One region of the Streptomyces sp. NPDC046939 genome, then DNA from elsewhere that is predicted to be linked to it. Evidence: riboswitches for the same ligand, from Rfam matches in the RefSeq annotation. Region 1 holds a riboswitch; each other region holds the start of a gene.
The links. Region 1 has a riboswitch for cobalamin ahead of ABZ877_RS04795 (ribonucleoside-diphosphate reductase subunit alpha). Riboswitches for the same ligand answer to the same signal wherever they lie in the genome.

Region 1 (2,191 bases):
CGGCGGCGGCGCCCTTGCGGCGGCCACCCTGGTTCACGGCGGCGACCGAGGCGTCGAGGGTCTTCAGGAACGGGACGATGCCGTTGGAGTGCCCGTTGGTGCCCCGGATCAGCGAACCCCGGCTGCGGACGCGGCTGTACGAGAGCCCGATGCCGCCGGCGTGCTTGGAGAGGCGGGCCACTTGGTGGTAGCGGTCGTAGATCGAGTCCAGCTCGTCCAGCGGGGAGTCCAGCAGATAGCAGCTCGACATCTGGGGGTGGCGGGTGCCGGAGTTGAAGAGGGTGGGCGAGGACGGCAGGTAGTCCAGGCGGCTCATCAGGCCGTACAGGTCGGCGACCTCGTCCAGGGCGCGTACGGAGTCGTCCTCGGCCAGACCGGCGGCCACGCGCAGCATGAAGTACTGCGGCGTCTCGACGACCTTGCGGGTGATCGGGTGGCGCAGGAGGTAGCGGCTGTACAGGGTGCGCAGGCCGAAGTAGCCGAAGCGGTCGTCGGCGCCGGTGTCGACGAGCGCGTCGAGCCGTGCCGTGTGGACGCGGGTGAACTCGGCGGTGCGGTCGGCGATCAGGCCCTCGCGGTGGCCGACCGCGATCGAGGCGGTGAAGGAGGTGACGCCCTGCGAGGCGGCCTCGGCGGCGATCGTGCGCGTGAGCAGGCGCGCGGCGAGCCGGGAGTAGACCGGGTCCTCGGAGATCAGCCCCGCCGCGGCCTCCGTGGCGAGCTCGCGCAGCTCGGCCTCGTCGGCGCGGGCGCTGCGGCCGCGCAGCGCGGCGGCGGCGACCCGGCCGGGGTCGGCGCCGGTGAGGTCGGAGGTCAGCTCGGTCAGGGTGCGCAGCAGCGCGGTGCCCGGGGCGTCTTGCTCCGCTGCGGCTGAGACCGGTTCGGCGGGCGGCGCGATGGTCACGTGGGGGCTCTCCCTCGCTCGGCTCGGGGCCCGGCGGGGAGGAGTGGCTCGGGCGCCCGCACGCACGGCGGCACCCTCGTCACCGGCCCATTCCGCGAGGCCCGGACGTCGTCACCACCCGCGCCGGACGGCTCGGGTGGGCTGCGGCAGGTCGTCGGACTCACGCGGGCGCGCCCTGAATGCGCGCTACGTACACCGTTGCGGGACAGCTCCGGATTCGCACCGGATTCCCCTGCGGCTGCAGCGAGAGCGAGCATACATGTTGTGCCGGGTGGGAGGGGCGGCCCCATATGTTGTGTCGCCCCGGGCGAGCCGAGGTGCCGGGGGTCGCGAGGTGGGGGCCGTCGCTGGGTGGGGCGCGGGGTCGTGGTGCCCGGGGTTGTCACGTCGCCGTGCGCGGGGTCGTGGTGCCCGGGGTTGTCGCGTCGGCGTGCGCGGCTCGGGGCGGTCCGGCACTCGATCGGCACGCGCGCGTGGCTGCGAACGACGGGCCTGCGCGAGTGAAGCGGCCCGTCGCTGTGTGGCGTGGGGCGGTTCCGGCCCGGCGCCCGTTGCTCGCGCCGGCGGTATCTGCGCTCGGGCGCGAACGACGGGCCCTGCGTTCGCCGCTCCGTGGTGCAGGGCGGCCCCGGCCCCTGTTGTCTGCGGCGCCCTCGGTGGCGCCGTTCGGCGTTGTCGGGGTGGCGCCTTCAGGGCCGTACGGCCCGTGGGAGGGTCGGCACGCGCGCGTGGATATGGCGAACGGGCCCCTCCAGGAGTGGAGAGGCCCGTTCCGAGTGACGTACGACTTGGTCAGTGGCCGGAGCCCGCTCCGACCACCGGCGGGAGGTCCGTCTGGACGCCCTTGTCGCCCGCGTCGGCGGTGTAGTCGCCGGGGGACGTCTCGTCGATGCCCTCGGGAGCCTTCGCGGCCTTCAGGACGAAGGTCAGGACGACCGTCACGATCACGTTCAGGACGAACGCGGTCAGGCCGATGTACCCGATCTCCCCGATGCCGGGGATCTCCTTCGAGGACCCGCCGAAGTGCTTCTGCGTCGGCGAGGCCACCCCGTACGCGGCGAGCGTGCCGTACACCATGCCGACCGCCCAGCCCGCGATCAGCGCCCACCGGTGGAGCCAGCGGGTGAACAGGCCGCCGACGAGCGCCGGCATGGTCTGCAGGATCCAGATGCCGCCAAGGAGCTGGAAGTTGATCGCGACGGTCTTGTCCATGGTGAGGACGAAGACGAGCGCCCCGACCTTCACGAGCAGCGACACGAGCTTGGAGACCTTGGTCTCCTGCGCGGG
Region 2 (2,191 bases), on a different contig from region 1:
GGAGGCACCCGAGGAGACGCCGAGCACGAACGGGTCGGCGAGGGGGTTGCGCAGCAGCGCCTGCAACACCGTGCCGCAGACCGCGAGCCCCGCGCCGCAGACCGCCGCGAGCAGGGTGCGTGGCAGCCGCAGGTTCCACACGATGCCGTCGCGGATCGGGGAGAGGTCCGAGGTGCCCCAGCCCAGGCGGGCACCGACCGCCGACCACACGTCGGCCACGCGGATGTGCGCGGGGCCGATCGTGATGGCGACGGCGACCGACGCGCAGAGCACCGCCAGGCCCGCCGCCCAGCAGAGGGCGGGCCGGATCACCGCCGCGCTCACGTGTCTCACGTGTCCAGGCCGAACTCGCGCAGCGCGGCGGCCACCTTCTCCACGCCCTCGACGGTCCGGATGGTGGGGTTCAGGGCCTGCCCGCTGAGCAGCACGTACCGCTCCTTCCGTACGGCCGTCATGTTCCTGGTGACCGGGTCGGACTCCAGGAACCCGATCTTCTGCGCGGCGGACTCGGCGGACTGCGAGCGGCGCGTCAGATCACCGATGACCAGGACGTCCGGGTCGCGGTCCGCGACCGTCTCCCAGTTGATCTGCGGCCACTCCTCGCGCGTGTCGTCGAAGACGTTGCGCACGCCCAGCTCCTTGGTGACGATGCCGGGCGCGCCGCAACACCCGGCCATGTAGGGCGAGTCGGAGTTGGCGAACCAGTACAGGACGCTCACGCCGTGGCCGTCGACCCCCGCCCTCGCCTCGGCGACACGGGACTTGAGCCGCGCGACGAGCTTCTCGCCGCGCTCCCTCACGTCGAAGATCCGCGCCAGGTCGCGGATCTCGCCGTAGACGGTGTCCATGGTCAGCGCGCTGGTACGCACCCCGTCGCCGTCGCCGCTGTTGTCCTTGCCCGCGCAGTCGCTGGGGGAGAGGTAGGCGGGCACGCCGAGCTCCCCGAACTTCTCGCGCGGTGCGACGCCGCCCTTGCCGAGCGTGTACTGGAAGGAGGCGGCGACGAAGTCCGGCTCGGCGTCGAGGACCTTCTCGAAGGAGGGGTAGCGGTCGGCGAGCCGAGGCACCTGGGCGTTCGCCTTCTCCAGCCCCTTGAGCACCGGGTCGGTCCAGGTCGCCGTCCCCGCCATCCGGTCCGCGAGGCCGAGGGAGAGCATGATCTCCGCCGCTCCCTGGTCCAGGGCGACGGCGCGGCGCGGGGTGTGCGCGACGCGGACCTTCGCGCCGCAGTTGTCGAGCGTGACGGCGGCGTCGGCACCCTTGGCGGTGCCGGCCGGGCCCGCGCCGCCGCTGCCGCACGCGGTGAGGAGGAAGGCGCCCGCGAGCAGCGGTGCGAGGGGGCGGAGTCGACGTGCGAAGGGCACGGGTGTTCCTTAAGCGTCCAGGGCCCATACGCGGAGCCGGCCTACGGTTCACCCCCGGCCGGATGCCGGTCCGGAGGCCGCCAGCAGGTCTTCGGACTCGGGATCGTCCTGGCGGAGCGCCTTCCCGAACCGGCACGCGGCTCAGTGGCAGTGGCCCCGCCCGTCCCCCTCACCGCTGCGCGTCAGCTCCGGACTTCCACCGGATTCCCTGACCCGTACGCGTTCGAAAACGCACAAAGGTACGACTGGCTTACGGAACGTATCACGGGCCTGCCCGGCCCCCCCCACCATCGTTCACCGCCCCCGCCGGACCGGCCACACGTCTCGTCGCGCCAAGAATGGCGGTCATGCCCGCCCGCGCCCAGCATGGGAAGCGTGGTGGCAACCGAAGGCGTGGCGTCGGCAGAAGGGCACTCAGGCATGCACTCCTCGTTGAACCCGGTGATCCTGCGGGACCTGCGCGCGCCGCGGCCCTACCCGGCCGTCTCCCTGACCATGCCCACCCACCGGACGCAGCCCGCCAACGCGCAGGACCCCGTCCGCCTCGACAACCTCGTCCGCGAGGCCGTGCGCCAGCTCGACACGGACCCCGGCGTGACCGAGGAGCGCCGGGACGAGGTGGTCGCCGAGCTGGAGGCCGCGGTGGCCGAGATCGACCTCGCGTACGTCCGTGACGGCCTCCTGGTCTTCGCGGCGCCCGGCGAGCACCAGGCGTGGCTCGTCGACCGGACCGTGCCCGAGCGCGTCGTGCTCGCGGACACCTTCCTCACCCGCAACCTCGTCGCCGCCGACGCCGCGCAGCGCCCCTACTGGGTCCTCGCCGTGGC
Region 3 (2,191 bases), on a different contig from region 1:
GTGAACTGGCAGCCAGCAGGAAACGGCGGTCTCAACGATGTTCAGGTCCCGGCGGCCCCGGTTTCCTCTGAGGAGGCTTGGGCAGCCGCCCTCCAGTGCAAGTCACGCAATCTGGGCCGCTTGATGGCGGCCTGAGCCTGGTCTGCCCCACGCTGGACCAAGGACCCGGCCAAGTGTTCCGCCCCTCCGCACCCCGCATCGCATCCCCGATCCCCACCGCGGCCGATTCGGCGCTCGGGTGCGCGGGGAAGGGGCTGGCCGAGGCCCGCCCTGGCCCACGGCGCCGGGCGGATGGCGGAGTCCGGGTTCGCCACAGCGCTGACATCGACGCGGGCATGGAACTGGGCTGCGCCCACCCTGTGGGTCCGCTGAAGCTCGCCGACTTGATCGGCCTGGACACCGTCGCCTCGATCGCCGATTCCCTCCACGACGAGTTCCGCGAATCTCTCCACGCCCCGCGACCAGGGCTGAGGGGCTCGCACCGCCGCAGGGGTGAGGGGCCCGCGCGGCGCGACTGGGAAAGGGCGGGAAGTGCGAGTGCGGCGCTTCCCGCTCTTCGCTGTACCTCTTTCGGCACGCTCTTCCTCACCTTCCGGATTCTGGACGGTGCTCTTCCTTTCGCGGCGCCACCCCGTAGGCTGACCGCAGCAGCTGGTTCGCCCCGTCCGCCAGGCGGGGTGTCGTAAGAGGGAACCCGGTGGGAATCCGGGACTGCCCCGCAGCGGTGAGCGAGAACGACCGCCGTCACACGCACTGGGTCCGACGTACCGGACCCGGGAAGCGACGGCCAGTAGGTGTCCTCCGTCATGGAGGGCGTGCCCGCGAGTCCGAAGACCTGCCAACTGCCCGCGTGCGGACCATTCCGTGCGCGGACATCCCGGTGACCTCGAGGGCGGGTCGGCGTACACACCAGACGGTACGACCGTGCTTTTGCCGCGCGGGGTCGTGGCCGTCCGGTTCGTCATTCCCTTCGCGCTCTCGTCCCATCACCAGGGAAATTCATCTCGCGAAGGAGATCTCCGTGACATCGAAGTCCGCAGCCGCGGCAGCACGGGCCACCGTGTACGGCTACCCCCGCCAGGGCCAGAACCGTGAACTGAAGAAGGCCATCGAGGGCTACTGGAAGGGCACCGTCACCGCTGACGCCCTCCGGGACACCGCCGCCGAGCTCCGGCGCAGCAACTGGCAGCACCTCGCCGGCGCCGGCATCCACGAGGTACCCACCGGCGACTCCTCGTACTACGACCACGTCCTCGACACCACCGTCATGGTGGGAGCCATCCCCGAGCGACACCGCGCCGCCGTCGCGGCGAACGCTACGGACGGCTACTTCGCGATGGCCCGCGGTACCCAAGAGGTCGCTCCGCTGGAGATGACCAAGTGGTTCGACACCAACTACCACTACCTGGTCCCCGAACTGGGCCCCGACACCGTCTTCACGGCCGACTCCACCAAGCAGGTCGCCGAGCTGAAAGAAGCCCTCGCCCAGGGCCTGACCGCACGGCCCGTGCTGGTCGGCCCCGTCACATACCTCCTGCTCGCCAAGCCCGCACCCGGCGTGCCGGCCGACTTCGAGCCGCTCACTCTCCTGGACCGGCTGCTTCCCGTGTACGCCGAGGTGATCGCCGACCTGCGCGCGGCGGGCGCCGAGTGGGTCCAGCTGGACGAGCCCGCCCTCGTGCAGGACCGCACCCCGGCCGAGCTGAACGCGGCCGAGCGTGCCTACCGCGACCTCGGCGTCCTCACCGACCGGCCCAAGCTGCTCGTCGCCTCCTACTTCGACCGGCTTGGCAACGCCCTTCCCGTCCTTGCCAAGGCACCGGTCGAAGGGCTGGCGCTAGACTTCACGGAGGCCGCCGCCGCCAACCTGGACGCCCTGGCCGCCGTCGGCGGGCTGCCCGGCAAGCGCCTGGTCGCCGGTATCGTCAACGGCCGCAACATCTGGATCAACGACCTGCACAAGTCGCTGTCCACCCTCGGCACCCTCCTCGGGCTCGCCGACCGCGTCGATGTCGCCGCCTCCTGCTCCCTGCTGCACGTGCCGCTGGACGCCGCTGCCGAGCGCGACATCGAGCCGCAGATCCTGCGCTGGCTGGCCTTCGCCAAGCAGAAGACCGCCGAGATCGTCACCCTCGCCAAGGGCCTCGCCCAGGGCACCGACACCATCGCCGGCGAACTCGCCGCCAACCGC
Region 4 (2,191 bases), on a different contig from region 1:
CATGGGACCGTCCTGAACTCGTCTTCCCCATCGCCCCCGCCGTCTGAGGGGTTCCGCCCCCGGCCCGCGCGGCGCACACTCGGTGGCAATTCGAGCGGGCGGCAATGCGGCAAGGAGGCCACATTGGGCGGCAGCGAGACGCGCGGCGACGCGTTCGACGTGATCGTGGAGATCCCGCAGGGCTCCCGGAACAAGTACGAGATGGACCATGAACTCGGGCGGATCCGGCTCGACCGGATGCTGTTCACCTCGACCCAGTACCCCGCGGACTACGGCTACGTACAAGGCACCCTCGGCGGCGACGGCGACCCGCTGGACGCGCTCGTGCTGACCGGCGACGCGACGTTCCCCGGCTGCGTCATCGAGTGCCGGGCCATCGGCATGTTCGTGATGAGCGACGAGAAGGGACCGGACGAGAAGATCCTGTGCGTGCCCGCGCACGACCCGCGCCACGCGGAGACCCAGGACATCGAGGACCTCCCCGAGTTCGACCGCCTGGAGATCACCCACTTCTTCGAGGTCTACAAGGACCTGGAGCCCGGCAAGTCCGTGGAGGGCTCGCACTGGGAGGGCCGGGACAAGGCGTACGAGGAGATCCGGCGGGCGCGCGAACGCCGGGAGGGGTAGCCGCCCGAGGCGCCGCGGAGCCCGTCCTCTAAGGTGGGCGGGCCGTGGTGCTCGGGAAGACCGGTGACGGCCCCCAGGGGTCAAGTCCGGAGCGGCCCTCGCCACTGTGATCGGGTTCCGTACCGCCCTCGGGCCGGTGCGGAGCACGCCGTTCCACCAGGCCACTGGCCGCCTCCGGGCGGCTGGGAAGGCAGGAGCGGCGGCGCATGCCCGTAAGCCAGGAGACCGGCCACGGCATCTCACGAAGTGATCCACGAGGTGCTGGAGCGTGATCAAGGCATGACCCTGCCCGGGAACCCCTCTCCCTTCCGCTGGCGCCGGGAGGACACCGTCCGTACGGCGGGCCTCCTGGCGGTGATCGCGGCGCTGCACGTCGTCGCGTTCGGCGTGCTGTTCCTGCTGGTCGTCCCCGAGCACTACGAGGTCGGGGACAAGGCGTTCGGCATCGGCCTCGGCGTCACCGCGTACACGCTCGGAATGCGGCACGCGTTCGACGCCGACCACATCGCGGCGATCGACAACACGACCCGCAAGCTGATGGCGGACGGCAAGCGGCCCGTCTCGGTCGGGTTCTGGTTCGCGCTCGGCCACTCCAGCGTGGTCGTGGCGATGGCGGCGCTGGTGGCGGGCGGCGCGGCGCTCGCCGGAACGCTGCTGAACGACGAGTCCCGCACCCACCAGGTCCTCGGCGTCGTCGGCACGACGGTGTCGGGCACCTTCCTGTACCTGATCGCGGCGCTCAACCTGGTGGCGCTCGTCGGCATCCTCCGGGTCTTCCGGGCGATGCGCGAGGGCACGTACGACGAGCGGGAGCTGGAAGCGCACCTGGATTCGCGGGGCTTCATGAACCGCGTCCTCGGCCGCTTCACCAGGTCCATCACCCGCCCCGGCCAGATGTACCCGCTGGGCTTCCTCTTCGGCCTCGGCTTCGACACGGCGACCGAGGTGACGCTGATGGTGATGGCGGGCAGCGGAGCGGCCGCCGGCCTCCCCTGGTACGCGATCCTGTGCCTGCCCCTGCTCTTCGCGGCGGGCATGAGCCTGTTCGACACCCTGGACGGCACGTTCATGAACTTCGCGTACCAGTGGGCGTTCTCCAACCCGGTGCGCAAGGTGTTCTACAACCTCACGATCACCGGGCTCTCCATCGCGGTCGCGTTCTTCATCGGCACGATCGAGCTGGTCGGCGTCCTGCACGAGAAGCTCGCCCTGACGGACGCCGTGACCGGCTGGATCGCCGGCCTCGACCTCGACAACGTGGGCTACGTCATCGTCGGCCTGTTCGTCGCGGTGTGGGCGGCGGCGCTCGCCTACTGGCACCTGGCCCGGGTCGAGCAGCGCTGGTCGGCGCGGGTCGCCGAGGGTGGTTAGCGGCGGGCTGGTGGGCCTGGCGTGACCAGGGCGCACAGGGGGGCGCGCGGAAGCGGGCCGTTCGGCCCTCGGAGGAGGGTCGACCGGCCCGCATACTCCACCGTCCCCACTGGGGATACTTCTCAGCAGAGCCTCCCGTGCCCTCGCTCTCCCGCCGCGGCGCACGGTCGAGGCCCGGGCCCGCCGGTCGCAG

Region 2: it holds a riboswitch for cobalamin, as region 1 does, so the genes downstream of both, ABZ877_RS16105 (ABC transporter substrate-binding protein) here and ABZ877_RS04795 (ribonucleoside-diphosphate reductase subunit alpha) in region 1, are expected to answer to the same signal.
Region 3: it holds a riboswitch for cobalamin, as region 1 does, so the genes downstream of both, metE (5-methyltetrahydropteroyltriglutamate--homocysteine S-methyltransferase) here and ABZ877_RS04795 (ribonucleoside-diphosphate reductase subunit alpha) in region 1, are expected to answer to the same signal.
Region 4: it holds a riboswitch for cobalamin, as region 1 does, so the genes downstream of both, ABZ877_RS03775 (HoxN/HupN/NixA family nickel/cobalt transporter) here and ABZ877_RS04795 (ribonucleoside-diphosphate reductase subunit alpha) in region 1, are expected to answer to the same signal.

What each region holds. Positions count from the first base shown of each region.
Region 1 covers NZ_JBEYWV010000003.1:168,448-170,638, reverse strand. Annotated here, with positions in the region: gene ABZ877_RS04795 (ribonucleoside-diphosphate reductase subunit alpha) at 1-904, opposite strand, end outside; cobalamin riboswitch at 1,032-1,168, opposite strand; gene mctP (monocarboxylate uptake permease MctP) at 1,697-2,191, opposite strand, start outside.
Region 2 covers NZ_JBEYWV010000013.1:16,171-18,361, forward strand. Annotated here, with positions in the region: gene ABZ877_RS16100 (iron chelate uptake ABC transporter family permease subunit) at 1-333, opposite strand, end outside; gene ABZ877_RS16105 (ABC transporter substrate-binding protein) at 330-1,364, opposite strand; cobalamin riboswitch at 1,429-1,626, opposite strand; gene ABZ877_RS16110 (chemotaxis protein) at 1,785-2,191, shown strand, end outside.
Region 3 covers NZ_JBEYWV010000006.1:1,305-3,495, reverse strand. Annotated here, with positions in the region: partial or broken gene ABZ877_RS08345 (3-hydroxyacyl-CoA dehydrogenase family protein) at 289-458, shown strand; cobalamin riboswitch at 636-858, shown strand; gene metE (5-methyltetrahydropteroyltriglutamate--homocysteine S-methyltransferase) at 1,022-2,191, shown strand, end outside.
Region 4 covers NZ_JBEYWV010000002.1:327,928-330,118, reverse strand. Annotated here, with positions in the region: gene ABZ877_RS03785 (GNAT family N-acetyltransferase) at 1-47, shown strand, start outside; gene ABZ877_RS03780 (inorganic diphosphatase) at 124-627, shown strand; cobalamin riboswitch at 656-876, shown strand; gene ABZ877_RS03775 (HoxN/HupN/NixA family nickel/cobalt transporter) at 907-1,998, shown strand.